Regions from separate parts of the Cupriavidus phytorum genome, predicted to be linked through region 4. Evidence: predicted binding sites of a transcription regulator. Region 4 holds the regulator's gene; each other region holds the start of a gene.

The links. Region 4 encodes sigma-54, which starts transcription at its own class of promoters, with help from an activator protein. Its sites were predicted from a motif close to TGGCANGNAANCTGCTTT; they were not measured.
Region 1: the regulator sigma-54 is predicted to act here: its motif matches at 2,866-2,883, upstream of C7416_RS26160 (ammonium transporter).
Region 2: the regulator sigma-54 is predicted to act here: its motif matches at 1,690-1,707, upstream of C7416_RS17120 (phenol hydroxylase subunit).
Region 3: the regulator sigma-54 is predicted to act here: its motif matches at 2,790-2,807, upstream of C7416_RS23385 (PQQ-dependent methanol/ethanol family dehydrogenase).

What each region holds. Positions count from the first base shown of each region.
Region 1 covers NZ_QKZN01000016.1:32,338-39,776, forward strand. Annotated here, with positions in the region: gene C7416_RS26150 (Bcr/CflA family multidrug efflux MFS transporter) at 1-529, shown strand, start outside; gene C7416_RS26155 (mechanosensitive ion channel family protein) at 548-1,417, opposite strand; gene C7416_RS26160 (ammonium transporter) at 1,632-2,834, opposite strand; gene C7416_RS26165 (HU family DNA-binding protein) at 3,344-3,625, shown strand; gene C7416_RS26170 (acyl-CoA thioesterase) at 3,824-4,309, shown strand; gene C7416_RS26175 (CreA family protein) at 4,331-4,813, shown strand; gene C7416_RS26180 (acid phosphatase) at 4,836-5,678, opposite strand; gene C7416_RS26185 (class I adenylate-forming enzyme family protein) at 5,728-7,439, opposite strand, start outside.
Region 2 covers NZ_QKZN01000006.1:145,174-152,612, forward strand. Annotated here, with positions in the region: gene poxR (phenol degradation transcriptional regulator PoxR) at 1-1,334, shown strand, start outside; gene C7416_RS17120 (phenol hydroxylase subunit) at 1,742-1,966, shown strand; gene C7416_RS17125 (aromatic/alkene monooxygenase hydroxylase subunit beta) at 2,027-3,022, shown strand; gene C7416_RS17130 (MmoB/DmpM family protein) at 3,047-3,325, shown strand; gene C7416_RS17135 (aromatic/alkene/methane monooxygenase hydroxylase/oxygenase subunit alpha) at 3,361-4,872, shown strand; gene C7416_RS17140 (phenol hydroxylase subunit P4) at 4,903-5,262, shown strand; gene C7416_RS17145 (NADH:ubiquinone reductase (Na(+)-transporting) subunit F) at 5,294-6,361, shown strand; gene C7416_RS17150 (2Fe-2S iron-sulfur cluster binding domain-containing protein) at 6,377-6,700, shown strand; gene C7416_RS17155 (catechol 2,3-dioxygenase) at 6,734-7,439, shown strand, end outside.
Region 3 covers NZ_QKZN01000011.1:76,708-84,146, forward strand. Annotated here, with positions in the region: gene C7416_RS23365 (type 1 periplasmic-binding domain-containing protein) at 1-102, shown strand, start outside; gene C7416_RS23370 (ABC transporter permease) at 107-937, shown strand; gene C7416_RS23375 (quinoprotein dehydrogenase-associated SoxYZ-like carrier) at 934-1,734, shown strand; gene C7416_RS23380 (quinoprotein relay system zinc metallohydrolase 1) at 1,731-2,675, shown strand; gene C7416_RS23385 (PQQ-dependent methanol/ethanol family dehydrogenase) at 2,871-4,622, shown strand; gene C7416_RS23390 (c-type cytochrome) at 4,693-5,016, shown strand; gene pqqE (pyrroloquinoline quinone biosynthesis protein PqqE) at 5,609-6,772, opposite strand; gene pqqD (pyrroloquinoline quinone biosynthesis peptide chaperone PqqD) at 6,744-7,016, opposite strand; gene pqqC (pyrroloquinoline-quinone synthase PqqC) at 7,013-7,439, opposite strand, start outside.
Region 4 covers NZ_QKZN01000003.1:50,564-58,002, reverse strand. Annotated here, with positions in the region: gene lptC (LPS export ABC transporter periplasmic protein LptC) at 1-529, shown strand, start outside; gene lptA (lipopolysaccharide transport periplasmic protein LptA) at 650-1,294, shown strand; gene lptB (LPS export ABC transporter ATP-binding protein) at 1,303-2,103, shown strand; gene C7416_RS08645 (RNA polymerase factor sigma-54) at 2,227-3,705, shown strand; gene hpf (ribosome hibernation-promoting factor, HPF/YfiA family) at 3,754-4,104, shown strand; gene C7416_RS08635 (PTS sugar transporter subunit IIA) at 4,455-4,910, shown strand; gene hprK (HPr(Ser) kinase/phosphatase) at 4,993-5,964, shown strand; gene C7416_RS08625 (PsiF family protein) at 6,136-6,528, shown strand; gene rapZ (RNase adapter RapZ) at 6,632-7,439, shown strand, end outside.

The DNA of each region.
Region 1 (7,439 bases), on a different contig from region 4:
CGGCATGTTTGCGTATATCTCGGGCTCGCCCTTTGTGCTGATCGAACTGCACGGCATCGCGCCGTCGCACTATGGCTTTGTGTTCGGCGCCAATGCGCTCGGGCTGATCACGATGTCGCAGCTCAATGGCCGGCTGGTGCGCGGGCGTTCGCTCGACCAGGTGCTGGGGGCCACGCTGCTGGCGGCGCTGGGCGCGGGGCTGGTGCTGGCGCTGGCCGCGGCGGCGGGGATGGCGGAGCTGCCGGTACTGCTGGGCGGGTTCTTCGTGTTTATCGGCGCGCTGGGCTGCGTCTCGCCGAATGCCTCGGCGCTGGCGCTCGCACACCAGGGGCATCGCGCCGGCACGGCTTCGGCGCTGATGGGCACGTTGCAGTTTTCGCTCGGCACGCTCGGCGGCGCCGCGGTCAGCGTGTGGCGCGACGGCAGCGCGCTGCCGCTGGGCGTGGTGATGGCCGCGTGCGGCGCCGGTGCGGTGCTGATGCGCCATTACGGGCGCTCGGGCGCACGCGCGCGCCCGGGCACCCGCTGAATCCGCCGCCGCGCCGGCTCAGGCGGCTTGCTGCGCCGCGGCTTGCTCCGCGGCGGCGTGCGGCACCCCGGCCTGTTGCACCACCACCATGTGCGCCGGCATCGGCGCGGCGTAGCCGGCTTGGCCGAAGCACTCGCGGATGACGCGGTTGGTGTCGAAATAGACTTGCCAGTAATGGTCGTTATGGCAATAGGGCCGCACCGCCAGCACCGGGCCGACCAGCGTGAACTCGAGGATCTCTACGTCGACCGGGGGCTCGGCCAGCACGTTGGGGATCTCGGCGATGCGGGTCTTCAGCAGCGCCACCGCCTCGGCCACGTCGGTGCTGCCCGCCAGCTGCGCTTTCAGTTCCACGCGCCGGAACGCATTGGCGGTGAAGTTCTGGATGGTGTCGCTGAAGATCTTGTTGTTGCCGATCACGGTCTGGACATTGTCCGGCGTGTCCAGCGTGGTGGCGAACAGGCCGATTTCGCGCACCGTTCCGGTTACGCCGCCGATGGTGACGAAGTCGCCCACCTTGAACGGCCGCAGTACCACCAGGAAGGCGCCGGCGGCGAAGTTTGCCATCAGCCCCGACCAGGCCATGCCGATGGCCACGCCGGCCGCAGCGATCAGCGCGGCAAAGGTGGTGGTCTGGATGCCGAAGTAGCCAAGGATGCCGATCACCAGCACCACGTTCAGCGTCACGGTGACGATGGAGCCGACATAGCGCAACAGCGTCGGATCGACCTTCTGCTTGCCGAGCGCGTTTTGAACCAGGCGCACGACAAAGTGGATCAGCCAGCGGCCAATGACCCAGAAGGCGAGGGCCGCCAGGATCTTGACGCCGAATTCGGTGGCGTAGGAGACCACCAGGGTCTTGAGGTTGTCGAAGGTAGAGGCGTCCATCGGCGTATTCCTTTCGTGTTGGTGTAACCGGCCAGCCGCCGGCCCAACATCCCCCAAACCAGCCGGCTGCGGCGTGCGAGCCCCTGCGCGTTGCGCGCAATTCCTGGGCACGGCAATTATTGAGAGGCCGTGCGCGGAAGTGCAAGCAAATAATTGTTAAGACAAGACGCTTTGCACGGCTCGTCCCTTGATATCGGAAAGGCGCTGGCGGGTATTACCAGTTGGTTTCGCGCTCGGGGGTCGCGGAAATCCGGTGCAGCGTCAGGTCAGCGCCGTTGAACTCGCCCTCGGCGTCGAGGCGGATGCCCACCAGCCGCTTCAGCGTGCCATAGACCAGCGTGCCGCCGGCCAGCGCTACCACGATGCCAAGCAAGGTGCCGAGCAACTGCGCGCCGAGCGACACCCCGCCAAGTCCCCCCAGCGCCTTCGCGCCAAAGATGCCCGCAGCGATGCCGCCCCAGGCGCCGCACAGCCCGTGCAGCGGCCACACGCCCAGCACATCGTCGATATGCCATTTGTTTTGCGCCAGCGTGAACATATAGACGAACAGCGCGCCGGCCACGGCGCCGGTGACCAGCGCGCCGAGCGGATGCATCAGGTCCGAGCCGGCGCAGACCGCCACCAGGCCGGCCAGCGGCCCGTTGTAGACGAAGCCCGGATCGTTGCGTCCGGCCAGCCAGGCGGCCAGCGTGCCGCCGGCCATTGCCATCAGCGAATTGATCGCCACCAGGCCGCTGATCTTGTCGACGGTCTGCGCGCTCATCACGTTGAAGCCGAACCAGCCCACCGCCAGAATCCAGGCGCCCAGCGCCAGGAACGGGATGTTCGAGGGCGGATGCGCGCTGATGCGGCCATCCTTCTGGTAGCGCCCGCGGCGCGCGCCCAGCAGCAGCACCGCCGGCAGCGCGATCCAGCCGCCCAGCGCATGCACTACCACCGAACCGGCAAAGTCGTGGAAAGGGGCGCCGGCCACGCGCGCGATCCAGTCCTGCACGCCGTAGCGCTGGTTCCATACCATGCCTTCGAAAAACGGGTAGACAAAGCCCACCAGCACGAAGGTGGCGACCAGTTGCGGATTGAAACGCGAGCGTTCGGCAATACCGCCGGAGATAATCGCCGGAATTGCCGCGGCAAAGGTCGCCAGGAAAAAGAACTTGACCAGCTCATAACCGTTCTTCTGGGCCAGGGTTTCGGCGCCGGAAAAGAACTGCACCCCATAGGCAAGGGTGTAGCCGATAAAGAAATAGGCGATGGTGGAAACCGCGAAATCCACCAGGATCTTTACCAGTGCATTGACCTGGTTCTTCTTGCGCACCGTGCCCAGTTCGAGGAACGCAAAGCCGGCGTGCATGGCCAGCACCATGATGGCGCCCAGCAAGATAAACAGCGCGTCGGTGCCGGTCTTCCAGTTGTCCATAGTGATCTCATGCTCAAAATGGGCGCACCAGTATGCAAAAAGCGTTCCACAGACGGCCGCATCCTGGTGCCGTTTGCACCGAGCCGGGTAAAAAAGCCGCACCGGCATGCCGCACGCGGGATCGTTCCCCGCGGGCGGTGTTGTCCGGACGTTGCCGGCGGCGGGCGCCCCTGCGCCAGAATGGAGCCGGCAAGGTGCGTCCTGGCGATCCGTTATGGTGCGTCGCCCCATTTCGGGGAATCTGTCCTATGCTGTTTAGCTTTGAGGGCACGATTGCGGGCGTCCGGTCCCGGCGCGGGTCCGGCCTGGCAAAAACCGGCGCCTGGCAAGTGCGAACAGCAGTGGAAATTGCCCGCTAACCGGCCTCAAGCAAGGATTTGCGGGTTTTTTTGTCGCATTGGTGCCACTGGGGATTGCTCAACGCGCGAAGGGCAGATTAGACTGCGCCGATCGATGGCCTGCCGCGAGGCACGCACATCGGTGACGACGACCAACAAGGGAAATCAGCCATGAATAAAGGTGAACTGGTATCGGCCATCGCCGCGGAAGCAGAATTGAGCAATGCCGCCGCCGAGCGTGCGCTCAACGCAGCGCTGGACAGTATCAAGAAGGCAGTGGCAAAGGGCGATTCTGTAACGCTGGTGGGTTTTGGCAGCTTCAGCGCCGGCAAGCGCGCTGCCCGTACCGGCCGCAATCCGCGCACCGGCGAAACCATCAAGATTCCGGCCGCCAAGACGGTCAAGTTCTCGGCAGGCCAGGGTTTCAAGGACGCCGTGAACAAGAAAAAGTAAGCAGTTTGCGTCCATAGCGAAAGAAGCGGCCTGGCAGGCCGCTTTTTTTTGTGCCGGACGCGCCCGCCGGGCCCGATGCGCCGGCAGGCCGGTTGCCGGCGCCGCGCCATGCCAGCCGGCAACGGCGCGGCGATCCGGGTTAAACTGCCGGCGCCCGCAGCCGGCAATCCCGCCCCCGCAATCTTCGTATCCCGCATCATGAATGACCTGTCCCACCAGCTTTCCATGACCGTGCTGATGACGCCGGACATGGCCAACTTCTCCGGCAACGTCCACGGCGGCACCATCCTCAAGTACCTGGACATGGTGGCGTATGCCTGCGCCAGCCGCTATGCCGGCCGCTACGTGGTCACGCTTTCGGTGGACCAGGTGGTGTTCCGCCAGCCCATCCACGTGGGCGAGCTGGTGACCTTCCTGGCATCGGTCAACTACACCGGCCGCAGCTCGATGGAGATCGGCATCAAGGTGGTGACCGAGAACATCCGCAGCAAGCTGGTGCGCCATACCAACAGCTGCTATTTCACCATGGTGGCGGTGGACGACAACGGCACCCCCGCCGAGGTGCCGCCGCTGGAGCCGCGCGACGAAGTCGAGCGCCAGCGCTTTGCCGCCGCGCAGCAGCGCCGCGCGCTGCGCCAGGAAATGGAAAAGCGTCACGGCGACATCAAGTCGTCGGTGAACTGAGTGCCGATGCACGATACAGCCATGAAGTCCTGCCACCCACTCGTTCGCCTCCTGCTCGCCGCCGCCTGCGCCGGCGCCGCCGCGGGGGCCAGTGCCGAGGAAATCGGCAGCGTCAGCACCAATTTCCGCATGACCGGCTCCGACAAGGTCGTGATCGAAGCCTATGACGACCCGCAGGTGGACGGCGTCACCTGCTACGTGTCGCGCGCCCGCACCGGTGGCATCAAGGGCCAGCTCGGCATGGCGGAAGACCCGCCCGAGGCCTCGATCGCTTGCCGGCAGGTGGGTCCGATCGGCTTCAAGGCGCCGATCAAGCAGCAGGACAATGTGTTCTCGGAGCGCATGTCGATCCTGTTCAAGGCGCTGCACGTGGTGCGCGCGGTCGACCGCAAGCGCAATACGCTGGTCTACCTGACGTATTCGGACCGCATTGTCAGCGGCAGCCCGCAGAACAGCGTGACCGCCGTGCCGGTGCCGGCCGGCACGGTGATTCCGGTGAAGTAAGCGCACCGGCCAGGGCCCGTCATCAGCGGGCCAGCGCCGCGGTCTCCGCCTGGCAATCGCGCGATGGCCGCGCTCCGGCTGCGCGTGCGGCAGCCACTTCACTGCGTGCCCGTTCCAGGTCGGCGCGGAAGGTAGGATCGGCATGCAGCCGCGCCACCGTGGCCGCCGCCATGGTGCGGCCCGCATTGACATCGCTCTGCCAGTGCACGTTGCACACCACGCGGCTTTGCCCGAAGGCCTGGCCGCGCGCCAGCAGTTCATTGGCGCGCGCCGGCTCGATCTCGGTCAGGATCAGCGCCCAGGCCCAGCCGATGGCGCTGTGGCCGGACGGGTAGGAGCCATCCTTCTCCAGCTTGGCGGCTTCGGCCTGCGTGCACATCGGGGTCTTGGTGGCCACGAACGGGCGGGTGCGCTTGTAATGGTCCTTGGCCTTGTACGTGGACAGGCCGGCATCGACCAGGCTGCGGCGCAGCAGCATGTTCAGGTAAGGCGTGTCTTTTTCACCGACGGGCACGCCCAGCGCGCAGGAGAAGGTGCTGGCGGCCTGCGGGAACGTCAGCACCGCATCGTCGGACGCCAGTTGCCAGCGGGGCGAACCGCGCAGCGGACCGGCCTGGCGCGCGGCGTCCTCGTCCAGCGCCAGCGCGGCCGAACCCTGCGCCGGCGGCGCGGGCAGCAGCTTCAGGCTGTCGGGACGCGCATCGGCGGCGAGGTAGCCGGCCGGCACGCCGGGACGCAGCTCAGGCACTGTGGCCAGGTTGGTGCCACCGGCGGCGCAGCCGGCCAGCAGCGCGGCGAGCGCCGCCGCGCCAGGCATGCGCATGGGGTGGGAGAGGGGGGAATCCGGCTTGGCTTGGCCCGTCAATTTGTTTTCCTGGTGAGGGATCGGATCGATGCGTTTGGACCGCACTGGCTTAAGCGGCGTCGAACAGCTTGCGCAGGTTCGATTTCATGATCTTGCCATTGGCATTGCGCGGCAGCATCTCGTGGTAAATCAGGATACGCACCGGCACCTTGAACGCTGCGAGCCGCTCGCGCACGAAATCCTGCAGCTCGGCTTCGCTCGCCTGCATGCCAGGCTTCAGGCTGACCACGGCGGCCGGCTCCTCGCCCAGGGTCCGGTGCGGCAGCCCGACCACGGACGCATCCATCACCGCGGCATGCTCGTACAGCGCGCTTTCCACTTCGATGCAGTAAATGTTCTCGCCGCCGCGGATCAGCATGTCCTTCATCCGGTCGACGATGTAGACGTAGCCCTCGTCATCCAGCCGGGCAATGTCGCCGGTGCGTAGCCAGCCATCGACAAAGGTCTGGGCGGTGGCCTCGGGCTTGTTCCAGTAGCCGCGCACGACATTGGCGCCGCGCGCCATCAGCTCGCCGGTTTCACCGGGCGGCAGCGCCTGGCCGCGGCCGTCGACCACCTTCATCTCGCCGATCGGCAGCGCCGGGCCGCTGCTGTCCGGGCGCATCACGTACTCTTCGGCGCTGTGGCTGGTAAAGGTGGACGAGGTTTCGGTCATGCCCCAGCCTATGCCCGGCGCGGCCATGGGGAAGACCTCGCGGATACGCCGGACCAGCTCGGGCGAGGCGGGCGCGCCGCCGTAGTTGATGTTCTCCAGCGACGACAGGTCGAAGCGGCCGCGTTCGGGATGCTCCAGGATCTGCCAGGCGATGGTCGGCACGCCGCCGGCCGCGGTGCAGCGCTCGCGTTCGATCAGTTCCATGCCGCGCAGCGCGTCCCAGCGGTGCAGCAGCACGATCTTGCCGCCGGTGGCGATGGCGCCGTTGAGCACCGCCATGCAGCCAGTGACGTGGAAGAATGGCACCGCCAGCAGCATCGATTTCTGCGGCGCGGCCGGATCCGGTGCCGGGATCGGCTCGCCCCGGCGCAGCATGTTGCGCAGCGGGCTGAAGCCGCCTGCCACCGCGACCGAGGTGGAGTTGCGGTGCGTGCCGAGCGCGCCCTTCGGCTTGCCTGTGGTGCCGGAGGTGTAGAAGATGGTGGCGTCGTCGTCGGGGTCGATGTCGACCACAGGCGGTGCCTGCTCCGGCAGCGCCGCCCAGCTCGCCGAAGGGCCGATCACGCTTTCCAGCGCCGTCACGCGCGGGTCGGCCGGTGCGGTGCCCGCGCGCGAGACGTAGATGCGTTCCAGCGCCGGGCAGCCCGGCAGGTGTTCGAGGATGCGGTCGAGCCGCTCGGCATCGACGATGGCGATGCGGCTGCCGGAATCGGCCAGGCCATATTCCAGCTCCTGGCCGGTCCACCACGCATTGAGCGGAGTCACGATGGCGCCGGTCAGCAGCGCGCCGTAGAACGCCACCGGCCATTCGGGCAGGTTGCGCATCGCCAGGGCGACGCGGTCGCCCTTGCGCACGCCGTCGCGCACCAGCGCGTGGGCCATGGCGATGGCGGCGCGCACAAACGCATCGTAGGATACGCGCTCGTCCTCGTACACCACGAAGGTGCGATCGGCAAACGCGCGCGTGGCCAGCAGCAGCTCGCGCAGTGTGGGCGGCGCGTTCTTCCAGACCGTGGTGGGGATGCCGCGGATCTCTCGCGTCTCGGTTTCGAACGGCGCGCCCGGCGCGGTCAGGCGGGCGTGGGCCTCGGCCAGCGACATGACCG
Region 2 (7,439 bases), on a different contig from region 4:
GGGAAGACTCGTTCGAGGGAGACGTGCACCGGCAGCTGTTCGGCATCGTCGACCAGCCTGCCTGCTGGATGCAGATCGGCTATGCCACTGGCTACACCTCGGCGCTGATGGGTCGCACCATCCTGTATCGCGAGGTCGAGTGCATTGCCTGCGGGCACCCGCATTGCCGCATCGTCGGCAAGCCGGTGGAAGCCTGGGAAGACGGCGCAGAGGCGCTGGCGCTGTACCAGCCCGACCCCGTGATCGAGACCCTGATCGCCTTGCAGAGCGAGGTCGAGCACCTGCGCGCGCTGCAGGGCGGGGCGGCTACGCCGGCCGACCTGGTCGGCACCTCGCCCGGCTTTCGCGCGGCGTGGGGCCTGCTGCAGCGTGCGGCCGCCAGCAACGTGACGGTGCTGCTGCTGGGCGAGACCGGCGTGGGCAAGGAGCGCTTCGCGCAGGCCTTGCACGGCGTGAGCGCGCGCGCCGACAAGCCCTTCGTCGCGGTGAACTGCGCGGCGATTCCCGATGAACTGATCGAGTCCGAGCTGTTTGGCGTGGAGAAAGGCGCTTTCACGGGCGCGACCCAGTCGCGGCCCGGCCGCTTCGAACGCGCGCATGGGGGGACCCTGTTCCTGGATGAACTGGGCGAGCTCTCGGCCTCGGCGCAGTCCAAGCTGCTGCGCGTGCTGCAGGAGGGCGAGGTCGAGCGCGTGGGCGGCACCGCCGCGCGCAAGGTGGACGTGCGGCTGGTGGCCGCGACCAATGTCGACCTGGCCGAAGCGGTGAAGCAGGGCACCTTCCGCAAGGACCTGTATTACCGCCTCAACGTCTACCCGGTCACGATACCGCCGCTGCGCGAGCGGCTCGACGATATCCGGCCGCTGGCGGAGCGCTTCGTGGCCCGCTACGGCGCGCGCCACGGCAAGCGCATCGTCGGCATCACCGACCGCGCGCTGGCCGAACTGCGCCACTATGACTGGCCCGGCAACGTGCGCGAACTGGAGAACGTGATCGAGCGCGGCGTGATCCTGGCCAGCCACGGCGGCCAGATCGGCGCCGACCACCTGTTCCTGCCGGGCACCGTGGCGCCGCCGCTGGATACCGCGCCACGGCTGGGCGCGGGCGGCACGCTGCCGGACCTGCGCGAAGCCGCGGTCCATGCGCTGCTGGATCAGATGTCAGAGCAGCAACTGGCGCTGGGCGATGTCGAGACCGTGCTGATGGAGGCCGCGATGCAGCGTGCCGACGGCAACATGAGCCAGGCGGCCCGGCTGCTGGGGATTACGCGGCCGCAGCTGGCGTATCGGTGGAAGACGCGGGGTGCGCGCGGGGGGAATGGGCACGGCGACTGAGGCCCGCGCTTCCTTTCCCTTCCGCTTTTCCATTTGATCATTTGATGCAAGCGATCCCGGGCCATGCATCGCCCTGAATCCGCACGATGCTGCGCAGCGCGAGCGATTTTCCGCTGACAGATCAAGCCCTTTCCTTCTCCTGTCCCGCATGCGCTGCTGCGCCGCAGCGCCATCGCCCCCTTCGTTGCATGCTGCCCGCAAACGCCCGCCCGGCGCGGCTTTTGATCATTTGATCAAGGCGCGCGGACCGCTTCATCAATTCATCGATGGCTGTCGTGCCCGCCGTTTCGGGTAAACGCGCACGCTGGCCCCGCCGATTCCCCGCACCCCTTGTCCCACAACGCTTTGCGGCCGCTGGCACGGTCTTCGCAGTAAGGCCCGCGTCCAGCCACGCCAAGGAGCGCGCCATGACCACCCCGTCCGTCCCGTTGTTCGAAGCCACGCCGCGCTATGTGCGGGTCGAGGGCCGTACCCCGGAAGGGTTCGTGCAATTCGCCTTCAGCGTGGCCGACCCCGAGCTCAACGTCGAACTGATCATGCCGGAGCCGATGTTCGAAGCCTTCTGCTGCGTCAACCGCGTGCGCTTCCTGCCCCCGCTGGAAGCCTCATCGCAGCCCGAAGCCGACGACTGACGCGGCTCGTCCACCCGCCGCCACCGCATCACAAAGAGAAGGGATACAGGAGACCAAGCGATGCAAGTCGATATCAAGACCCAGCAGATCCAGCCGCTGCGCCAGACCTACGGCCATGTCGCGCGCCGTTTCGGCGACAAGCCGGCGTCGCGCTACCAGGAGGCGACCTACGACGTGCAGTCGGAGGTGAACTTCCACTACCGCCCCACCTGGGACCCCGGCTTTGAACTGTACGACAAGCGCCGCACCGCGATCGTGATGCAGGACTGGTATGCGCTGAAGGACCCGCGCCAGTTTTACTACGGCGCCTACGTGACCGCGCGCGGGCGCCAGCAGGACGCCGCCGAGAAGAGCTTTGCCTTCGTCGAGAAGCGCGGCCTGCTGCAGGCGCTGCCGGGCGAATGGCAGGAGCGCCTGGCCACGGGCCTGCTGCCGCTGCGTCATGTGGAGTGGGGCGCCAACATGAACAACTTCTATTGCGCCGACTACGGCTGGGGCACGGCGATCACGCAGGCCTGCACCTATTGCGCCATGGATCGCCTGGGCATCGCCCAGTACCTGTCGCGCATCGGCATGCTGCTCGACGGCAATACCGGCGTCGCGCTGGAGCGGGCCAGGGTGGCCTGGCTGGAGGGCGCCGCGTGGCAGCCGCTGCGCCGCTTTGTCGAACACACCTTTGTCACCGCGGACTGGTTCGAGACCTTCGTGGTCCAGAACCTGGTGCTCGACGGGCTGCTCTACCCGCTGGTCTACCAGCACGCCGATGCGGTCATCGCGCGCGCCTGCGGCACCGGGCTGGCGGTGCTGACCGAGTTCATGAACGACTGGCGCGACGAGCATGCGCGCTGGGTCGACGCCGTGGTCCAGGCCGCCGCGGCCGAGTCCGATGCCAACCGCATGCTGCTGTCCGGCTGGGCGCATGCCGCCGCCGCGCAGGTGGCCGAAGCGCTGGTGCCGGTCGCCAACGCACTGACCGGCGCCGATGGCGCGCAGATGGTCGCGCTGTGCCGCGAGCAGCTTGAAGTGCGCCTGAGCAAGCTCGGCCTTGCCGCCTGACCCATGGACCCTCGGAGCCCACCCATGACCGCCGCCGCCAACGTCTACATCGCCCTGCAGAACAACGACGACACCCGTCCCATCATCGACGCCATTACCGAAGCCAACCCGCATGCGGTGGTGTCGCAGTTTCCCGCCATGGTCAAGATCGATGCGCCCGGACAACTGACCATCGTGCGCGAGCTGGTGGCCGGCAAGCTCGGCCGCGACTGGGACCTGCAGGAGATCCACCTGAACCTGATCTCGCTGTGCGGAAACATCGACGAGGACGAAGACGCCTTCACGCTGCGCTGGAACGCCTGACCGCGCCGCGGCATCGCAAACATCACGGAGACATCATGGACGCACGCAAGAAGCTCAACCTGCGCGAGAAGTACGCCTCGATGACGCGGGACCTGGCCTGGGAAACGACCTACGAGCCGATGGACAAGGTCTTCCCCTTCGACAAGTACGAGGGCATCCGCATCCACGACTGGGACAAGTGGGAAGACCCGTTCCGCATGACCATGGATGCCTACTGGAAATACCAGTCCGAGAAAGAACGCAAGCTGTACGCGATCATCGATTCGTTCGTGCAGAACAACGGCCACCTCAACGTATCCGACCCGCGCTACCTGAACGCGTTGCGGCTGTTCCTGACCGGCGTGACGCCGCTGGAATACGCCGCGCATCGCGGCTACGCGCATCTGGGCCGGCATTTCCGCGGCGCCGGCGCACGCGTGGCGGCGCAGATGCAGTCGATCGACGAGCTGCGCCACGCCCAGACCCAGCTGCACACGCTGTCGGTCTACAACAAGTACTTCCACGGTTTTGGCGAGTGGCGCCACATGCACGACCGGGTCTGGTACCTGTCGGTGCCCAAGTCCTACTTCGAGGATGCGATGAGCGCGGGGCCGTTCGAGTTCATCACCGCGATCTCGTTCTCGTTCGAGTACGTGCTGACCAACCTGCTGTTCATGCCGTTCATGTCCGGCGCGGCCTACAACGGCGACATGGCCACGGTGACCTTCGGCTTCTCGGCGCAGTCGGACGAGTCGCGCCACATGACGCTGGGACTGGAGGTGGTCAAGTTCCTGTGCGAGCAGGATCCCGGCAACATCCCGATCCTGCAGAAGTGGCTGGACAAGTGGTTCTGGCGCGGCTTCCGCCTGCTGACGCTGGTCGGGATGATGATGGACTACATGCTGCCCAAGCGCGTGATGTCGTGGGCCGAAGCGTGGGAGATGTACTTCGAGCAGGCGGGCGGGGCACTGTTCAAGGACCTGGAGCGCTACGGCCTGCGCATGCCCAAGTACCACGACGTGGCTACCCGCACCAAGGACCGCATCACGCACGAGGCCTGGGCCACGTTCTACAACTATGCGGGTGCCGCCGCCTTCCATACCTGGGTGCCCAGGGCCGACGAGATGGCATGGCTGGCCGAGAAATACCCGCAGACCTTCGAGCGCTACTACAAGCCGCGCCTGGAGCACTGGCAGGCGCGGCAGCAGGCCGGCGAGCGCTTCTACAACGCCACGCTGCCGATGCTGTGCCAGACCTGCCAGATCCCGATGGTGTTCTCGGAGCCGGACGACCCGACCCAGACCTGCTACCGCGAAAGCAGCTACCACGGCATGAAGTTCCACTTCTGCTCGGACGGCTGCAAGGACATCTTCGACGACGAGCCCGCCAAGTACGCGCAGGCGTGGCTGCCGGTGCACCAGATCTACCAGGGCAACTGCGGTGGCGCCACGCTGGACGACGTGCTCGCGTGGTACCGGCTGAACCCGGGCGCGGACAACCTGGACTTCGAGGGCTCGGAGGACCAGCGCAACTGGAATGCCTGGAAGGGCATCGCGCCGGCCGCCTGAGCGCTCGCATAACAAGATAAGGAGACAACCATGCCCGTCGTATCCATTGGCGACTACACCTTCGCGCCCGCCGATCGCGAAGATGCGTTCCACGGCAACCGCCTGCTCTATATCGGCTGGGACGGCCACTTGCTGTTCTGCGCCCCGCATTGCTTCCCGTTCGCGCCGTCGATGCCGCTGCGCGACGTGGTGGAGCAGGTGCTGCCCGGCGTCTACGGCTATCACCCCGACTTTGCCCGCATCGACTGGGGCCTGGTGCAGTGGCTGCGCGGTGGCCAGCCCTGGCAGCCGGACCTGGACCGCACGCTGGAGCAGAACGGACTGGGGCACAAGGACGTGATCCGCTTCCGCACGCCGGGGCTGGACGGCATCGGCGGCAGCGGCAGCTGAGGCGCCACGGTTCGTACGCAAGGAGACCGAGATGTATTCGCTGACGATTGAACCGATCGGCCAGACCATTCCCATCGCGCCGGGGCAGACCGTGCTGGACGCCTGCCTGCGCAACGGCGTGTGGCTGCCGCACGCGTGCTGTCACGGGCTGTGCGCCACCTGCAAGGTGCAGGTGGTGGACGGCGAGGTCGAGCAGGGCGGCGCTTCCGCCTTCGCGCTGATGGATTTCGAGCGCGACAACGGCCAGTGCCTGGCCTGTTGCGCGACCGCGCAGTCAGACCTGGTGATCGAGGCCGATATCGAGGAAGACGCCGATGCGCTGGGCCTGCCGCTGGCCGACTATCGCGCCGAAGTGGTCGAGACGCGCGCGCTGACCCCCACCATCCTGGGCATCTGGCTGCGCGTCAGGGACGGCCGGCGCGCGGCCTTCCAGGCCGGGCAGTATGTCAACCTGCAGGTGCCGGGCTGCGACCAGCCGCGCGCCTTCTCGCTGGCCAACGCGCCCGGGGACGAGCTGGTCGAGCTGCACGTGCGGCGCGTGCCCGACGGGCAGGCCACCGGCTACCTGCACGAACGGCTGGCGGTCGGCGACGAACTGTCATTCTCCGCGCCCTATGGCCGCTTCTTCGTGCGCAAGTCGGCGCAGGTGCCGATGCTGTTCCTGGCGGGCGGCTCCGGCCTGTCCAGCCCGCGCGCGATGATCCTGGACCTGCTGGCTGCCGGCGAGACCCTGCCGATCACGCTGGTGCAGGGCGCGCGCAACCGCGCCGAACTGTACTACGACGACGAATTCCATGCGCTGGCCCGGGCCCATCCCAACTTCCGCTATGTGCCGGCGCTGTCCGACGAACCCGCCGGCAGCGGCTGGAGCGGCGCGCGCGGTTACGTCCACGACGTGCTGTACCAGCTCTACGCAAAGGACGGCAGCGCCGACTTCCGCGGACACAAGGCCTACCTGTGCGGGCCGCCGCCGATGATCGAAGCCTGCATCCGCACGCTGATGCAGGGCCGGCTGTTCGAGGCGGATATCCATACCGAGAAATTCCTGTCGGCGGCCGACGCGCACAACAGCGCGCGCAGCCCGCTGTTCAGGATCTGAGCGGGGAGGCCATGCATGCATACCGTAGAAATCGCCGGCAGCGGCCAGCGCTACGCCTGCGCGCCGGAGCAGAACTTGCTACGTGCCATGGAAGTGCTGGGCCAGCGTGGCATTCCCGCCGGCTGCCGCGGTGGCGGCTGCGGCGTGTGCAAGGTGCGAATTGAGGCCGGGCAGTACCACGTCGGCAAGATGAGCCGGGCCTGCCTGACCGAGGCCGAGCAGCGCGCGGGGCTGGTGCTCGCCTGCAAGACTTATCCGGACAGCGATATCCGGCTGCAGCCGGTGGCGCTGCTGCAGCGCTGCCTGGAGCGGCATGCCGGCAAATGCGATCACGCATGACCAAGCAGTGAAGACACACACGAGGAGACAGACATGGCATTGACTGGCGTATTGCGCCCGGGGCATGTGGCCCTGCGCGTGCTGGAGCTGGAACCGGCGCTGAAGCACTATACCGAGGTGCTCGGCCTGATCGAAACCGCGCGCGACGGGCAGGGCCGCGTGTTCCTGAAGGCCTGGGACGAGCACGACCACCACAGCGTGGTGCTGCGCGAGGCCGACAGCCCGGGCATGGACTACATGGGCTTCCGCGTCGACAGCGGCCACACGCTGGAGCGGCTGGCGCGGGAGGTCGAGCAATCGGGGCTGGCCACCGCTTGCCAGTGGATACCCGCCGGCGAGCACCCGCACACCGGCGTGCGCTTCCGCTTCACCATCCCGACCGGCCATGCGATAGAGCTGTTCGCGGACAAGGACAAGCCCGGCTGCAGGACCGGCGACATCAATCCCGATCCCTGGCCGGATGACCTGCGTGGCATGGCGCCGAGCCGCTTCGACCATTGCCTGCTGTATGGCGATGATGTCGACGGCACCGTCAAGCTGTTCCGTGAGGTGCTTGGCTTCTCGCTGGCGGAGCAGGTGGTGGCGGGGCCGGATGGCGAGACGCTGATCGGCGCCTTCCTGACCTGCTCGAACAAGGCCCACGACATCGCGTTTATCCGCCACCCGGAGAAGAACCGCTTCCACCATGCCTCGTTCCTGCTCGACAACTGGGGCGAGGTGCTGAAGGCGGCCGACATCA
Region 3 (7,439 bases), on a different contig from region 4:
GTGATCGGCACCGCGCCGGTCGAAGGCGTGCTGCATCCGAAGAACAACCTCGACACCCTGGGCGCCGACGAAGCCGATACGGCGTGCCGCGCCCCGACCTGACACCATGACCATGCCCGCGACCCTGTCCCCGTCGATGCGCCATCGCTGGCGCGCGCTGCACGCGGTCTGCGGCCGCGAGCTGCGCAAGTACCTGCGCCAGCCCGGGCGGCTGCTGTCGTCGCTGGTGCGCCCGCTGCTGTGGCTGCTGGTGTTCGCCGCGGGCTTCCAGAACGCGCTCGGCGTCGCGATCGCGCCGCCGTACGACAGCTACATCGAATACCAGGTCTATGTCGCGCCCGGGCTGCTGGGCATGATCGCGCTGTTCAACGGCATGCAGTCGTCGCTGGCGATGGTGTACGACCGCGAGATGGGGGTGATGCGGCTGCTGCTGACCGCGCCGCTGCCGCGCGGCTGGCTGCTGGGCTGCAAGCTGGCGGCGGGCACGCTGCTGTCGCTGCTGCAGATGGCCGTGTTCCTGCTGGTGGCGGCGGGCTTCGGCATCCGCTTCGCGCCGCTGCACCTGCTGGCCGGCCTGGGCGCGATGACGTTGGCGGCGCTGATGCTGGGCGCGCTCGGCCTGCTGCTGTCGGTTTATGTGCGCCAGCTGGAGAATTTTGCCGGCACCATGAATTTCGTCATCTTCCCGATGTTCTTCATCAGCTCGGCGCTGTATCCGCTGTGGCGCCTGCAGGAGTCGGGCGCCGAGGCGGTGTACCAGCTGGCGCGGCTGAACCCGTTCACGCATGCGGTCGAGGCGATCCGCTTTGCGCTGTACGGGCAGCTGGCGCCGCAAAGCCTGGCCATCGTCGCGGCCAGCGCGGTGGTTTTTTTCGCGCTGGCGCTGCGCGGCTACGACCCGCAGCGCGGCCTGGCGCGCCGCGGGGCGCCGGCATGACCGGCCGCCGGCAGGGCATGGCGCTGCTGGCGCTGGCATGGCTGGGGCTGGCCGGCGCCACGGTGTCAGCCGCGCCCGGCACCGGTGCCGCGATCATGCACAGCGATCCGATGCAGTCGCCGCAATGGGCCTGGATCCACAAGGAACTGCTGCAGCAGGGCCCGGTGGTGTTCGACAGCCGCGTGCGCGTCACCGGGCCCGCCTTTGCCGAAGACCCCATGCGCGTGCCGATCGCCTTCGACGCGTCGGCGCTGGGCGAGGTCGAGCGCATCGTGGTGGCGGTGGACCGCAACCCGATCCGCCCGGTGCTGGCGTTCGAACCGCTGCGGGTGCGGCCGTCGCTGTCGTTCCGCTTCAAGCTGGAGCAGGCGTCGCCGGTGCGGGTGGCGGCGCGCACGCGCGACGGCACCTGGCATGTCGGCAGCACGTGGGTCGATGCCGGCGGCGGTGGCTGCACTGTGCCCGGGGCTACCCGCCGCGACGGCAGCTGGAGCCGCACGCTCAACCGGGTCGAGGCGCGCGTGTTCCCGGCCCTGGGCGATGCCGGCGCACGCGTGCGGCTGCGTGTAATGCACCCGATGGACACCGGCCTGGTCGCCGGCATCCCGGCGTTCCATCTCGAGACGCTGGTGCTGGCCGACGCGGCGCGGCAGCCGCTGTTGCGGCTGACCTTGCATGAGCCCGTGGCCGAGAACCCGATCTTCTCGTTCGACCTGCGCGAGGCGGTGGTGCCGGGCCTGACCGTGGCCGGCCACGACAACAACGGCAACCGCATCGCGGCGCGGGTGTCGCCATGAAGCGCGTATTGCCGTCGCTGCTGCTGTGGCTGGCCACTGCCGCGGTCCTGGCCGCCCCCGCGCAGCCGCCCGACTACCGCCTGGCGCCGCGCGAGATCGCCGCCGGCGTGTGGCTGCTGGAAGGCGCCAATGCCGACTTCGCGCCGGCCAATGGCTGCAACATCATCAATACCGCCTTCATCGACACCGGCGACGGCGTGGTGGTGATCAACACCGGCCCCTCGCGCGAGTACGGCGAGCAGCAGCGCCGCGCCATCGCCGCGCTGACCGGCGCGCCGGTACGGCTGGTGCTGAACCTGAACCTGCATCCCGACTACTTCTTCGGCAACCAGGCTTATGCCGACGTGGGCGGCAGCGCGCTGCCCGCCACTATCGACGGCGCGCGCCGCGAGGGCGCGGCCTATGCCGACAACCTCTACCGCCTGTGCGGCGACTGGATGCGCGGCACCGAACCCGCGCCGCCGGTGCATGCGCTGGAGGCCGGGCCACGCACGATCGGCCGCCGCACGCTGGAACTGATCCGCCTGCAAGGCCATACCGACGCGGACCTGGTGCTGCTGGACCGGGATGCCGGCATCGTCTTTGCCGGCGGGCTGGTATTCCGCGAGCGCATCCCGACCACGCCGCACGCGCACATCGGGCGCTGGCTCGACAGCCTGGCACGGCTGCAGGCGCTGATGGAGCAGAGCGGGGCGCGCCTGCTGGTGCCCAGCCACGGGCCCGCGCTGGGCGGCACGGAAGCTATCGCGCAGACGCGCGCCTACCTGCAATGGCTCGACACGCGACTGCGCGAGGCGGCGGCGCAGGGACGCGACCTGGCCGAGGTCATGGCCATGCCGGTGCCCGAGCCCTATGCGCGCTGGGGCGCGCTGCCCGCCGAGTATCTGCGCAACGTGATCCATCTCTACCCGGCGCACGAGGAAGCCGCGCTGGCGCGGTGAAGGCACCGATTCTGGCTGTTCAATTCTGGCGCAGCTGCAACGCAGTGTTGCACGCTGGCGCGGGCCGCAACCGTGCGGCGGGCCTGCAGGGCGCGTGATCGGGCCCCGGTCCACTGGCATGGGATTTGCCATTTGCGTGCTGGTGTGTGGCGCAGTGGCGCACCAGCGAAATCGAAAACAAGAGAGGAGATGGCAATGAGGACGATACGAGTTGGACTGGCGGTCGTGGCAATCGCGGCCGCCGCGGCGAGCGTAGCCGCGCAGGCGGCGGTCAGCGACGCCATGATCGAGAACGATGCGAAGTCCCCTGGCGACGTGCTGTCGTGGGGCATGGGCCCGCAGGGCCAGCGCTATTCCACGCTGGCGCGCATCAATACCAAGAACGTGGGCCGGCTGGTGCCGGCGTGGTCGTTCTCGTTCGGCGGCGAAAAGCAGCGCGGGCAGGAATCGCAGCCGCTGATCCACGACGGCAAGATGTTCGTCACCGCTTCGTATTCGCGTATCTACGCGCTCGACGCCAAGACCGGGCGCAAGCTGTGGAAGTACGAGCACCGCCTGCCCGAAGGCATCATGCCGTGCTGCGACGTGGTCAACCGCGGCGCGGCGCTGTACGACAACCTGGTGATCTTCGGCACGCTCGACGCGCAGCTGGTAGCGCTGGACCAGAACAGCGGCAAGGTGGTGTGGAAGGAAAAGCTGGAGGACTACGCGGCCGGCTATTCGTACACGGCCGCGCCGCTGGTGGCCAAGGGCCTGGTGCTGACCGGCATCTCGGGCGGCGAATTCGGCGTGGTCGGCCGCGTCGACGCGCGCGATGCCAGGACCGGGCAGCTGGTGTGGTCGCGGCCGGTGGTCGAAGGCCACATGGGCTACAAGTACGACAAGGACGGCAACAAGACCGAGATCGGCATGACCGGCACCCAGAACGCCAGCTGGCCCGGCGAAACCTGGAAGACCGGCGGCGCGGCCACGTGGCTGGGCGGCACCTATGACCCGGCAACCGGCCTGGCTTACTTCGGCACCGGCAACCCCGGCCCGTGGAACAGCCATATCCGCAAGGGCGACAACCTCTACTCGGCCTCCACCGTGGCGCTCGATCCGGCCACCGGCAAGATCGTCTGGCACTACCAGAACACCCCGAACGACGGCTGGGACTTCGACGGCGTGAACGAGTTCGTCACCTTCGACCTGGACGGCAAGCGCATGGGCGGCAAGGCCGACCGCAACGGCTTCTTCTACGTCAACGATGCCAGCAGCGGCAAGCTGGTCAACGCCTTTCCCTTCGTCAGGAAGATCACCTGGGCCACCGGCATCGACCTGAAGAGCGGCCGCCCCAACTACGTCGCCGAGGGCCGCCCCGGCGACCCGGCCGCCGCCAACGGCGAGAAGAAGGGCAAGTCGGTGTTTGCGGCACCCGGCTTCCTCGGCGGCAAGAACCAGCAGCCGATGGCGTACAGCCCGCAGACGGGCCTGTTCTACGTGCCCGCCAACGAGTGGGGCATGGACATCTGGAACGAGCCCATCAGCTACAAGAAGGGCGCCGCCTTCCTGGGCGCGGGCTTCACCATCCAGCCGCTCAACGATGACTACATCGGCTCGCTGCGCGCGATCAATCCCAAGACCGGCAAGATCGTGTGGGAGGTCAAGAACGGCGCGCCGCTGTGGGGCGGCGCCATGACCACCGCGGGCGGGCTGGTGTTCTGGGGCACGCCGGAAGGCTACCTGAAGGCCGCCGACGCCAAGACCGGCAAGGAGCTGTGGCAGTTCCAGACCGGCAGCGGCGTGGTCGCGCCGCCGGTCACGTGGGAAGAGAACGGCGAGCAGTTCGTCGCGGTGGTCTCGGGCTGGGGCGGCGCGGTGCCGCTGTGGGGCGGCGAGGTCGCCAAGCGCGTGAATTTCCTGGAGCAGGGCGGCTCGGTGTGGGTGTTCAAGCTGCATAAGAGCTGAGCGAAACAACGGCGGCACGGCCCCGCGCGCGCGGGGCACGATCGCCACAGCATCGGATCGGGATACAGGTATGAAGAAAGAATGGATGGCGCTGGCGGCGGTTGGCGCGATGTTGCAGGGCGCGGCGCTGGCCGCCACGGCGGCGGAGATGCAGGCGCTGGCCGACAAGAGCGGCTGCTTTTCCTGCCATGGCATGCAGTCGAAGGTAGTCGGGCCAGGGTTTGCCGAGGTGGCGGCGCGCTACAAGGGCGACAGCCAGGCGGCCGCGTCGCTGGCGAAGAAGATCCGGGAGGGCGGAAAGGGGGCGTGGGGTCGGATCCCCATGCCGCCGCATGGAAATCTGGGAGAAGATGATGCGAAGAAGCTGGCGGAGTGGGTGCTTGGGGTTGGTTGAGCCAGGGAGGTGGGTCAGACTCTGGTCCGTCGCGAGCGTTGGTGGCCGGCGCAAGATTCGCCTGCGGCGGCGGCGCTAACTCGGGGCTGGCTGGTATTGCGGTTGATTGGGTTGTCGTGCTTGGCGGGCGTGGCTGTTTCGCCGGCGTAGCCGGCGACCTACTTCTTGGCCGAGCGCCAAGAAGTAGGCAAGAAACGCGTCGCCTGTGCGGCTGGCAATCAATTCCGCGGCGTTGGTGGTTCGGGCGGTGGTGATTTCCGTTTGGCGTGGGTGCCCGTTCGAACCTGCTAACGCTATGTGAGTCAGGGACAACGCCTCCGATCACCCACTTTTGAACGATCCCAACAGGGTGTAGGCCACCTGCTGCGGACGCTATTGGTGGGACGCCTTCGGCTGCGCTGCGCGCGCTCCCAATCTCAGGTCTTGTGCACTGGCACGGAGTGCGTCGCTGCGCTCGCACGCGCTATCGCTTGCGATGTCTCTGGCTTTTGTTGCCCGCTTGTTTTCTCCCCTCTCCCGCTTGCGGGAGAGGGGCGGGGGAGAGGGCCGGCGCATCCACGAAGTCAACCGCATCTATCCGCGCGGCCCAACCTTATCCCCCGGAATTCCGCGATGAACTCAACCTCAACGAGTTGGCATCACTGCGAAACACCATCGGATACTCGCGCGCTTGCGCCGCCGCCAGCCGCCCCTCGAGCACGATCTCGCGCAGCCGCCCATGCCCCGGCGCCTTGGCGCAGGCGGGGTCGGTCGCGGCGGCATCGCCGGTGACCAGGAAAGCCTGGCAGCGGCAGCCGCCCAGGTCCGCCTCGCTGTGCTCGCACGAGCGGCACGGTTGCGGCATCCACTGCGTGCCGCGAAAGCGGCGGAACGCGTCGCTGTGGTGCCAGATGTCGTGCAGGGTTTCCGTCCTGACGTCGGGCAGCACCAGGTCCGGCAGCATGCGCGCCGCGTGGCACGGCAGCGCGGTGCCGTCCGGCGCCACGCCGAGGAAGGTGGTGCCCCAGCCGTTCATGCATTTCTTGGGCCGCTCCTCGAAATAGTCCGGCACCACGAACAGGATCTGGCATTGCCGGCCGATGCGCGCGCGGTACTGCCGCACGACGGCCTCGGCCTCGCGCAGCTGTTCCTGCGTCGGCATCAGCGCCAGCCGGTTCTCCCAGGCCCAGCCGTAATACTGCGTGTTGGCCAGCTCCAGGTATTCGGCGCCGAGCTGCAAGGCCAGCTCGATGATGGTGCCGACATGCGGCAGGTTGTGCCGGTGCAGCACGCAGTTCATCACCATCGGATAGCCGTGCGCCTTGATCAGCCTCGCCACGCGCTGCTTCAGCTCGAACGTGCGCGTGCTCGACAGGAAGTCATTGAGTTCGCGCGTGGAGTCCTGGAACGACAGCTGGATATGGTCTAGGCCCGCCTCGCGCAGCGCCGCCAGGCGGGCGTCGGTCAGGCCCACGCCGGAGGTGATCAGGTTGGTGTAGAAGCCCAGGCCGCGCGCATGGCGCACCAGCGTCTCCAGGTCCTTGCGCAGCAGCGGCTCGCCGCCGGACAGGCCCAGCTGCACCGCGCCCAGCGCGCGCGCCTGGGTGAACACGTCGCACCACTGCGCGGTGTCCAGCTCCTCCGCATGGCGGGCATAGTCGACCGGATTGGAGCAGAACGCGCAGTGCAGCGGGCAGCGGTAGGTCAGCTCCGCCAGCAGCCACAGCGGCGGGCCGGGCGGCGCCGGCTCAGACCAGCCAGCCGCGTTCGGTGGCATGTTTGACAAAGGCGTGGACCTCCGGCGCGATGCCCTGCACGCCGAAAGCGGCCTGCAGGTCGTCGATCAGCATGTCGAGCGTATGGTTGCCGTCGCAGCGCTGCAGGATCGCGGCGGCGCTGTCGTTGAGCGTGACCATTCCTTCCGGGTACAGCAGCACCCAGCTTTGCTGCGAGTCCTCCCACTGCAGCCGGAAGGTGCGGTGCAGGGTCGGGGTGGCGAGGTCTTGCGTGCCGGCGGTCATGGGTGGGCCTGCTGGATGGCATCGAGCATCGACCACAGCACGTCGAGCTTGAACTGCAGGATGTCGAGGGCGCGCTGCTGTTGCGCGGCGCTGCGGAAATGGTCCAGCGTCACGCGCAGGCCGTGGTCGACGTCGCGCTGCGCCAGCGGGATGCGCGAGCGGAAATAGTCCAGTCCGCCAGCCTCGATCCACGGGTAATGCGTGGGCCAGCCGGCCAGCCGTTCCTGGTGGATCTTCGGCGCGAACATCTCGGTCAGCGACGAGCACACCGCCTCCTGCCACGGCGCGCGGCGCGCGAAGTTGACATAGGCGTCGACGGCGAAGCGCACCCCGGGCAGCACCTGCCGGTGATCCAGCAGCGCGTCGCGTTCCAGGCCGACGGCCTGGCCCAGCCGCAGCCAGGCCTCGATGCCGCCGGGCTCG
Region 4 (7,439 bases):
CAACTCCCCCAAGGAAGACCAGGCCGCGCAGACCGCCAAGAAGCACGAGCCGGATTACTTCATGGACCGCTTCTCGGCCACCGAGCTGGCACCGGACGGCAGCACCAAGATCCGCTTCACCGGCGAGCGCATGGTCCATTTCGAGGACGACCAGACCTACGAGGTCACGCGTCCCGCGATGCGCGCGTACGAGCCGGACCGCCCGCCGGTGACCGCGCGCGCCGACATCGGCCGCATGAACGCCGAAGGCACGGTGATCGACCTGTACGGCAATGGCTACGTGCTGCGCCAGCAGGGCAAGGATCCGTCCAAGGATCCGCAGCTGACCGCGGCATCGAGCTATTTCCAGCTGCTGGTCAATGACGACATCGTCAAGACCGACAAGCCGGTCAAGCTGACGCGCGGCCCGTCGGTCATGACCGCCAATGGACTGATCTTCAACAACGTCACCCGCGAAGTACAATTGCTCGGCAACGTACGCGGCACCATCATCACCGGGCCGTCCCCCGGCCGTGCGCCAGGGTCCTGACTCCCGGTCCGGCGCAGCCGCCCACGCGGTGCCGGCCGGCACCGCCCTGCAGCGCACGCGCCAAAGTCCGCGCAAACCGCACCACCACGCATCCAGACGCCCTCAAGCAACCCTGCCAACATGACCGCTTCCCTGACGACATCGTCCCGTCGACGCACCGCCCCGGCCCTGATCGCGCTGGCCCTGGCCTTCGGCCTGCTGGCACAGCCTGCCCTTGCCGAGCGCGCGGACCGCGACAAGCCGATGGTGCTCGAGGCGGACAACGCCAGCTATGACGACGTCAAGCAGATCTATACGCTGACCGGCAACGTGGTGCTGACCAAGGGCACCATGATCCTGAAGTCCGACGCCGCCGAGCTGCGCACCGACCCCGAGGGCTACCAGTTCGCCGTGGCGACGTCGAAGCCGGGCAAGCAGGCCTATATCCGCCAGAAGCGCGAAGGCGTCGACGAATACATCGACGGCTGGGGCGACCGCATCGAGTACGACGGCAAGCAGGAATTCTCCAAGCTGATCGGCAATGCCCGCATGGCGCGGCTGCAGGGCGCCAAGCTGCTCGACGAGATCCGCGGCGCGGTGCTGACCTATGACAGCCGCAAGGAACTCTATACCGCGGCGGGCGGCGGCAGCGGCGATGCCGCTGCGGCCAACCCGTCCGGCCGCGTGCGCGCGGTGCTGTCGCCGCGTCAGGACCAGAAGTCCGGCACCGCAGGCGGCTCGCCGCTGGACCTGAAGTCGGCGCCCGCGCCCGCCAACAAACCCTGACCGTACCCATGACCGATACCGCCACCATTGCCGACAAGCCTGTCGTCGAAGCCAACTCCGTCCTGCCCGGCGGCAGCACGCTGGTCGTGCGCCACCTGAAGAAGCGCTATGGCTCGCGCACGGTGGTCAAGGACGTCTCGCTCGACGTCAAGAGCGGCGAGGTGGTCGGGCTGCTCGGCCCCAACGGCGCGGGCAAGACCACGTCGTTCTACATGATCGTCGGCCTCGTGGCGCTGGACGAAGGCGACATCGTGCTCGACGGCGACCACATCAGCGGCCTGCCGATTCACGAGCGCGCGCGCATGGGGCTGTCGTACCTGCCGCAGGAAGCCTCGGTGTTCCGCAAGCTCAACGTCGAGGAGAACATCCGCGCGGTGCTCGAGCTGCAGATCGACAAGGGCAAGCCGCTGGCCAAGGCCGAGATCGAGCGCCGCCTGGACTCCCTGCTCGACGACCTGCAGATCGCGCACCTGCGCAACAACCCGGCGCTGTCGCTGTCCGGCGGCGAGCGCCGCCGCGTGGAAATCGCGCGCGCGCTGGCGTCGTCGCCGCGCTTCATCCTGCTCGACGAACCCTTCGCCGGCGTGGACCCGATCGCCGTGGGCGAGATCCAGCGCATCGTCAGCTTCCTGAAGGCGCGCAATATCGGCGTGCTGATCACCGACCACAACGTGCGCGAGACGCTCGGCATCTGCGACCACGCCTACATCATCAGCGAAGGCACGGTGCTGGCCGCGGGCCAGCCCGAAGACATCATCGCCAATGACGCCGTGCGGCGCGTCTACCTGGGCGAGAACTTCCGCATGTGACAAGACGGCTGCCCGGCGCGGGCAGCCATGGCCGCGCGGCGGGGAGAGCCAGCGGCGATCACGGCGCATAAGCGATAGCAATTTCCGTTCCAACATCGGAAAGATGCGCATAAAATAGGTCGCATGAAACCGTCGCTACAGCTCCGCCTCTCCCAGCACCTGGCACTGACCCCGCAGCTGCAGCAGTCGATCCGGCTGCTGCAGCTTTCCACGCTGGAACTGCAGCAGGAAGTCGAACAGGCGCTGACGGAAAACCCGCTGCTCGAGCGGGAGAACGACTGGATCGAAAGCCCGCTGCGCGTGGCCGCCGATGGCTCGGTCAACGTACAGAGCGCGCCCGCGCCCGCCCCCGCCGAGCCCCAGGGCAATGGCGACGCCCGCGCCGAAGGCGCCGCCGATGACAGCTACGGCGACAACAGTAGCGGCGACGACTACGGCAACAGCGACTGGAGCCTGGACGACTTCGCCCGCCGGCCGCAAGGCGACGAGGACGAAAAGACGCCGATGCAGCTGCGCGATGCCGAGCCCACGCTGCGCGAATACCTGATGGAGCAGCTGACGCCGCTGAAGATCTCGGCGCGCGACAAGGGGCTCGCCATCTTCCTGATCGAATCGCTCGACGACGATGGCTACCTGAGCGCCTCGCTCGAAGAGATTTGCGCGGAACTGCCCGAAGAACTCGAGTTCGACCCCGACGAAGTCCACGCCATCCTGACGCTGCTGCAGAGCTTCGACCCGGCCGGCGTGGGCGCGCGCAATGCCGCCGAATGCCTGGCGCTGCAATTGCGCCGCCTGACCCACCCGCAGCGCGAACTGGCGCTGACCATCGTCACCCATCACCTGGAACTGCTTGCGGTACGCGACTACACGCGACTGAAGAAGGCCCTGCAGGTCGATGAAGTCGCGCTGAAGGCCGCGCATGATCTGATCCGCTCGCTGGCGCCCTACCCGGGGCACGCGTACAGCCGCCCCGAAGCCGATTTCGTCGTGCCCGACGTGTTCGTGCGCAAGAGCGGCGGCGGTTGGATCGCACAGCTCAATCCGGATGTGATGCCGAGGCTGCGCATCAACGATATGTATGCGCAGATCCTGCGCGGCGCCAAAGGCGAGACCGGCACCGCGGGACTGCAGCAGAAGCTGCAAGAGGCACGCTGGCTGATCAAGAATATCCAGCAAAGGTTCGACACCATCCTGCGTGTCTCGCAGGCCATTGTCGAGCGTCAAAAGAACTTTTTCACCCACGGTGAAATCGCCATGCGCCCCTTGGTTTTGCGGGAGATTGCCGATACACTGGGTTTACACGAGTCAACCATCTCCCGGGTGACGACCAATAAATACATGGCCACGCCGATGGGTACTTTCGAACTGAAGTACTTCTTCGGCAGCCACGTGTCCACCGAAACCGGTGGCGCGGCTTCATCAACGGCCATCCGCGCCTTGATCAAGCAACTGATAGGAGCCGAAGACCCGAGGAATCCCCTTTCCGACAGTCGCATCGCCGAACTGCTGGGTGAGCAAGGCTTCGTTGTCGCACGCCGCACCGTTGCCAAATATCGCGAAGCCCTGAAGATCCCCGCAGTGAATCTCCGCAAGTCTTTGTAGCCGAGCCCACCGCCTGCCTGGTGAGGCTCTTTCAGAAGGAGAAGCGCTATGAACTTCAAGATCAGTGGACACCACCTGGACATCACGCCCCCTCTGCGTGAGTACGTGGAAACGAAGCTGGAGCGAATCGTCAGGCATTTCGATCAAGTCATTGGCGTTAGCGTGCTGCTCTCTGTCGACAATCACAAGGAAAAGGACCGGCGTCAGTACGCGGAAATCAATCTGCATCTAAAGGGCAAGGACATCTTTGTCGAGGCGCATCACGAAGACCTGTATGCGGCGATCGACGCACTCGTCGACAAGCTGGACCGTCAGGTGATTCGCTACAAGGATCGCGTGCAAGGCCACGACCGTGAAGCGGTCAAGTACCAGATGGCCGCAGCGCAAATGCAGCAATAAACCCGTGCCCGGCAGCTCCGCAGAGGGCTGCTGAACCAAGGATTCCACAGGCAAGCCGCGCCACGAAGCGCGGCTTTTTTGCGCCCTGGCACAGTGCCGGCTGTGGCAGCGGAGCAAACCTTGCCACGCATGGAAGCCGAAATGTTCGCAAGCGCAGCGTCAAGGTGTATGCTGCGCCATACAAAGAGAGAGAAATCGTGGCCGCGCCTGCACGCGCTGCACCGCACAATGCAAGGGTAGCCGCTGCTCTATAATGGGCCGGACGTCTTCCCCGCGCTGGCGGCGGTCAGGGAGGCAGCCGCTGCCCGGCGGAACGATCCGCCCGCTAACTGAAATCCTGCGCATCGCCCATGAATCGTTTGGCCAAATTGCTGCCACCCGGCAACATCACCCTCGACGTCAGCGTCACCAGCAAGAAACGTGTGTTCGAGCAGGCCGGGCTCCTCTTCGAGAACAACCATGGCGTGGCTCGCGCCATCGTCACCGACAACCTGTTCGCGCGCGAGTCGCTGGGCTCGACCGGACTGGGCGCCGGCGTGGCGATTCCGCATGGGCGCATCAAGGGCCTGAAGCAGCCCCTTGCCGCCTTCATGCGCCTGGCCGAGCCGATTCCGTTCGAATCGCCGGACGGCAAGCCGGTTTCGCTGCTGATCTTCCTGCTGGTGCCCGAACAGGCGACGCAGCAGCACCTGGAAATCCTGTCCGAGATCGCGCAACTGCTGTCGGATCGCGACATGCGCGAGGGCCTGGCGACCCTGCCCACGCCCGATGCCGTGCACGAACTGCTGATCGCATGGCATCCCTGATCCACTGACTCCCCCGCAGCGGGCCGGCACCAGACCGGGCAAGCGCCACGCGCTTCGAACACCGCCTTACCAGCCATACCGCATGGAACTCACCGGCGTCACCTCCCAGTCCATCTTCGACGACAACGCAGCCGACCTCAAACTCTCGTGGGTCGCTGGCCTGGAGGGCGCGGACCGCGCCTTTGACGTAGAATTTGCCCGCGAAGCGACCTCCGCCGCAGACCTGGTGGGCCACCTCAACCTGATCCACCCGAACCGGATCCAGGTCCTCGGCAAGCCCGAAATCACGTACTACCAGCGGCTCGACGACGAGACCCGCAAGCGCCAGATGGGCGAGCTGATCCTGCTGGAGCCGCCGTTCCTGGTGATCGCCGACGGCATGGAGCCGCCGCCGGACCTGGAACTGCGCTGCACGCGCTCGTCGACGCCGCTGTTCACCACGCCGGTGTCGTCGGCCGCGGTGATCGACCACCTGCGCCTGTACCTGTCGCGCATCTCGGCGCCGCGCGTGACCATGCACGGCGTGTTCCTCGACATCCTCGGCATGGGCGTGCTGATCATGGGCGAATCGGGCCTGGGCAAGAGCGAACTGGGCCTGGAACTGATCTCGCGCGGCCACGGCCTGGTGGCCGATGACGCCGTCGATTTCGTCCGGCTGGGGCCGGATTTCATCGAGGGCCGCTGCCCGCCGCTGCTGCAAAACCTTCTTGAAGTGCGCGGCCTGGGGCTGCTCGACATCAAGACCATCTTCGGCGAGACCGCGGTGCGGCGGAAGATGAAGATCAAGCTGGTGGTGCAGCTGGTGCGGCGCAACGACGGCGAATTCGAGCGGCTGCCGCTGGATTCGCAGTACCTCGACGTGCTCGGGCTCCCCATCCACATGGTCAAGATCCAGGTGGCGGCCGGCCGCAACCTTGCCGTGCTGGTCGAGGCCGCCGTGCGCAACACCATCCTGCGCCTGCGCGGCATCGACACGCTGCGCGACTTCATGGACCGCCAGCGCGCCGCGATGCAGGCCGATGCGGTCTCGCGCGGCCAGGGCCGGCTGCTGTAAGCCTTCGTCCGCCGCGGTTTTCAATTGCTTACAACGGCGTGGCAAGCATTCGTCAACGTTTCTCAGGCGTGCTCCGTTTTGTGCTGTAATGGGCATCACGCCCGTTACGGAAGCTGCAACGCCGACCCCGGCGCGCGGCGATAAGGTTGTCCACCCCCGAGGAGAGCAAGCATGAAGACCCTGATTGCAGTGTGCGCGCTGGTGACCCCGCTGTTCGCCGCCAGCGCCTTTGCGCAGACCGCCACGCCGGCCACCCCTGCCACGCCGGCCAAGCCGTCGGCCGCGGCCCCGGCAACGCCTGCCGTGCCGGCCACGCCTGCTACCCCGGCCAACCCGGACAAGCCCGCGGCCAACACCCAGCAGGACAAGATGAAGGCCTGCAACGCGCAGGCCTCCGGCAAGAAAGGCGACGAACGCAAGGCATTCATGAAGGAATGCCTGTCGAAGTCCGGCGCGCCCAAGACCCAGCAGGACAAGATGGCGGCCTGCAGCAAGTCGGGCAAGGGCAAGAAGGGCGACGAATACAAGGCCTACATGAAGGAATGCCTGTCGAAGGCAGCCTGAGCGCCACCACTGGCGAAATGGCGAACCTGGAGGTTCGCCATTTTTTCTGCTGTCAAACAGCTGTCATGACGCAGCCGGCACCTGATGCTATGCTTCAGTTGCTATGCGCATCATCCTCATCACCGGCATATCCGGTTCCGGCAAGTCCGTCGCACTGAACGTCCTCGAAGATGCAGGCTATTACTGCGTGGACAACCTGCCGGCGCAGTTCATCCCTGAACTGACCCGCTACCTCGACGCTCAGGGCTACACGCACCTGGGCGTGGCTACCGACATCCGCAGCCGCGAGTCGCTCGACCAGTTGCCCGACACCGTGCGCGCGCTGGCCGCCGAGCACCAGGTCGAGGTGATTTTCCTGACCGCCAGCACCGATGCCCTGGTGCAGCGCTACTCCGAGACGCGCCGCCGCCATCCGCTGTCGGCCCGCACCGACGGCGCAGCCGGCGGCGGCGGCGCCTTCAACGACACGGCGCTGATGGAAGCGATCGAGATGGAGCGCGCGCTGCTGAGCCCGCTTGCCGAGGCCGCGCACCGCATCGACACCAGCAATGTGCGCACCAATACGCTGCGCAGCTGGATCAAGGAGCTGATCCGCGACGACAGCCAGCGCCTGACGCTGCTGTTCGAGTCGTTCGGCTTCAAGCACGGCGTGCCCAGCGATGCCGACATGGTGTTCGACGTGCGCTCGCTGCCCAACCCGTACTACGACCTGGCGCTGCGGCCGCTGACAGGCCGCGACGTGCCGGTGATCGACTTCCTGCAGGCCCAGCCGATGGTGCTGGCGATGGCCGAGGATATCCGCGCCTACGTGGAAAAGTGGCTGCCAAGCTTCATTGCAGACAACCGCAGCTACCTGACCGTGGCGATCGGCTGCACCGGCGGACAGCATCGCTCGGTCTATATTGCCGAAA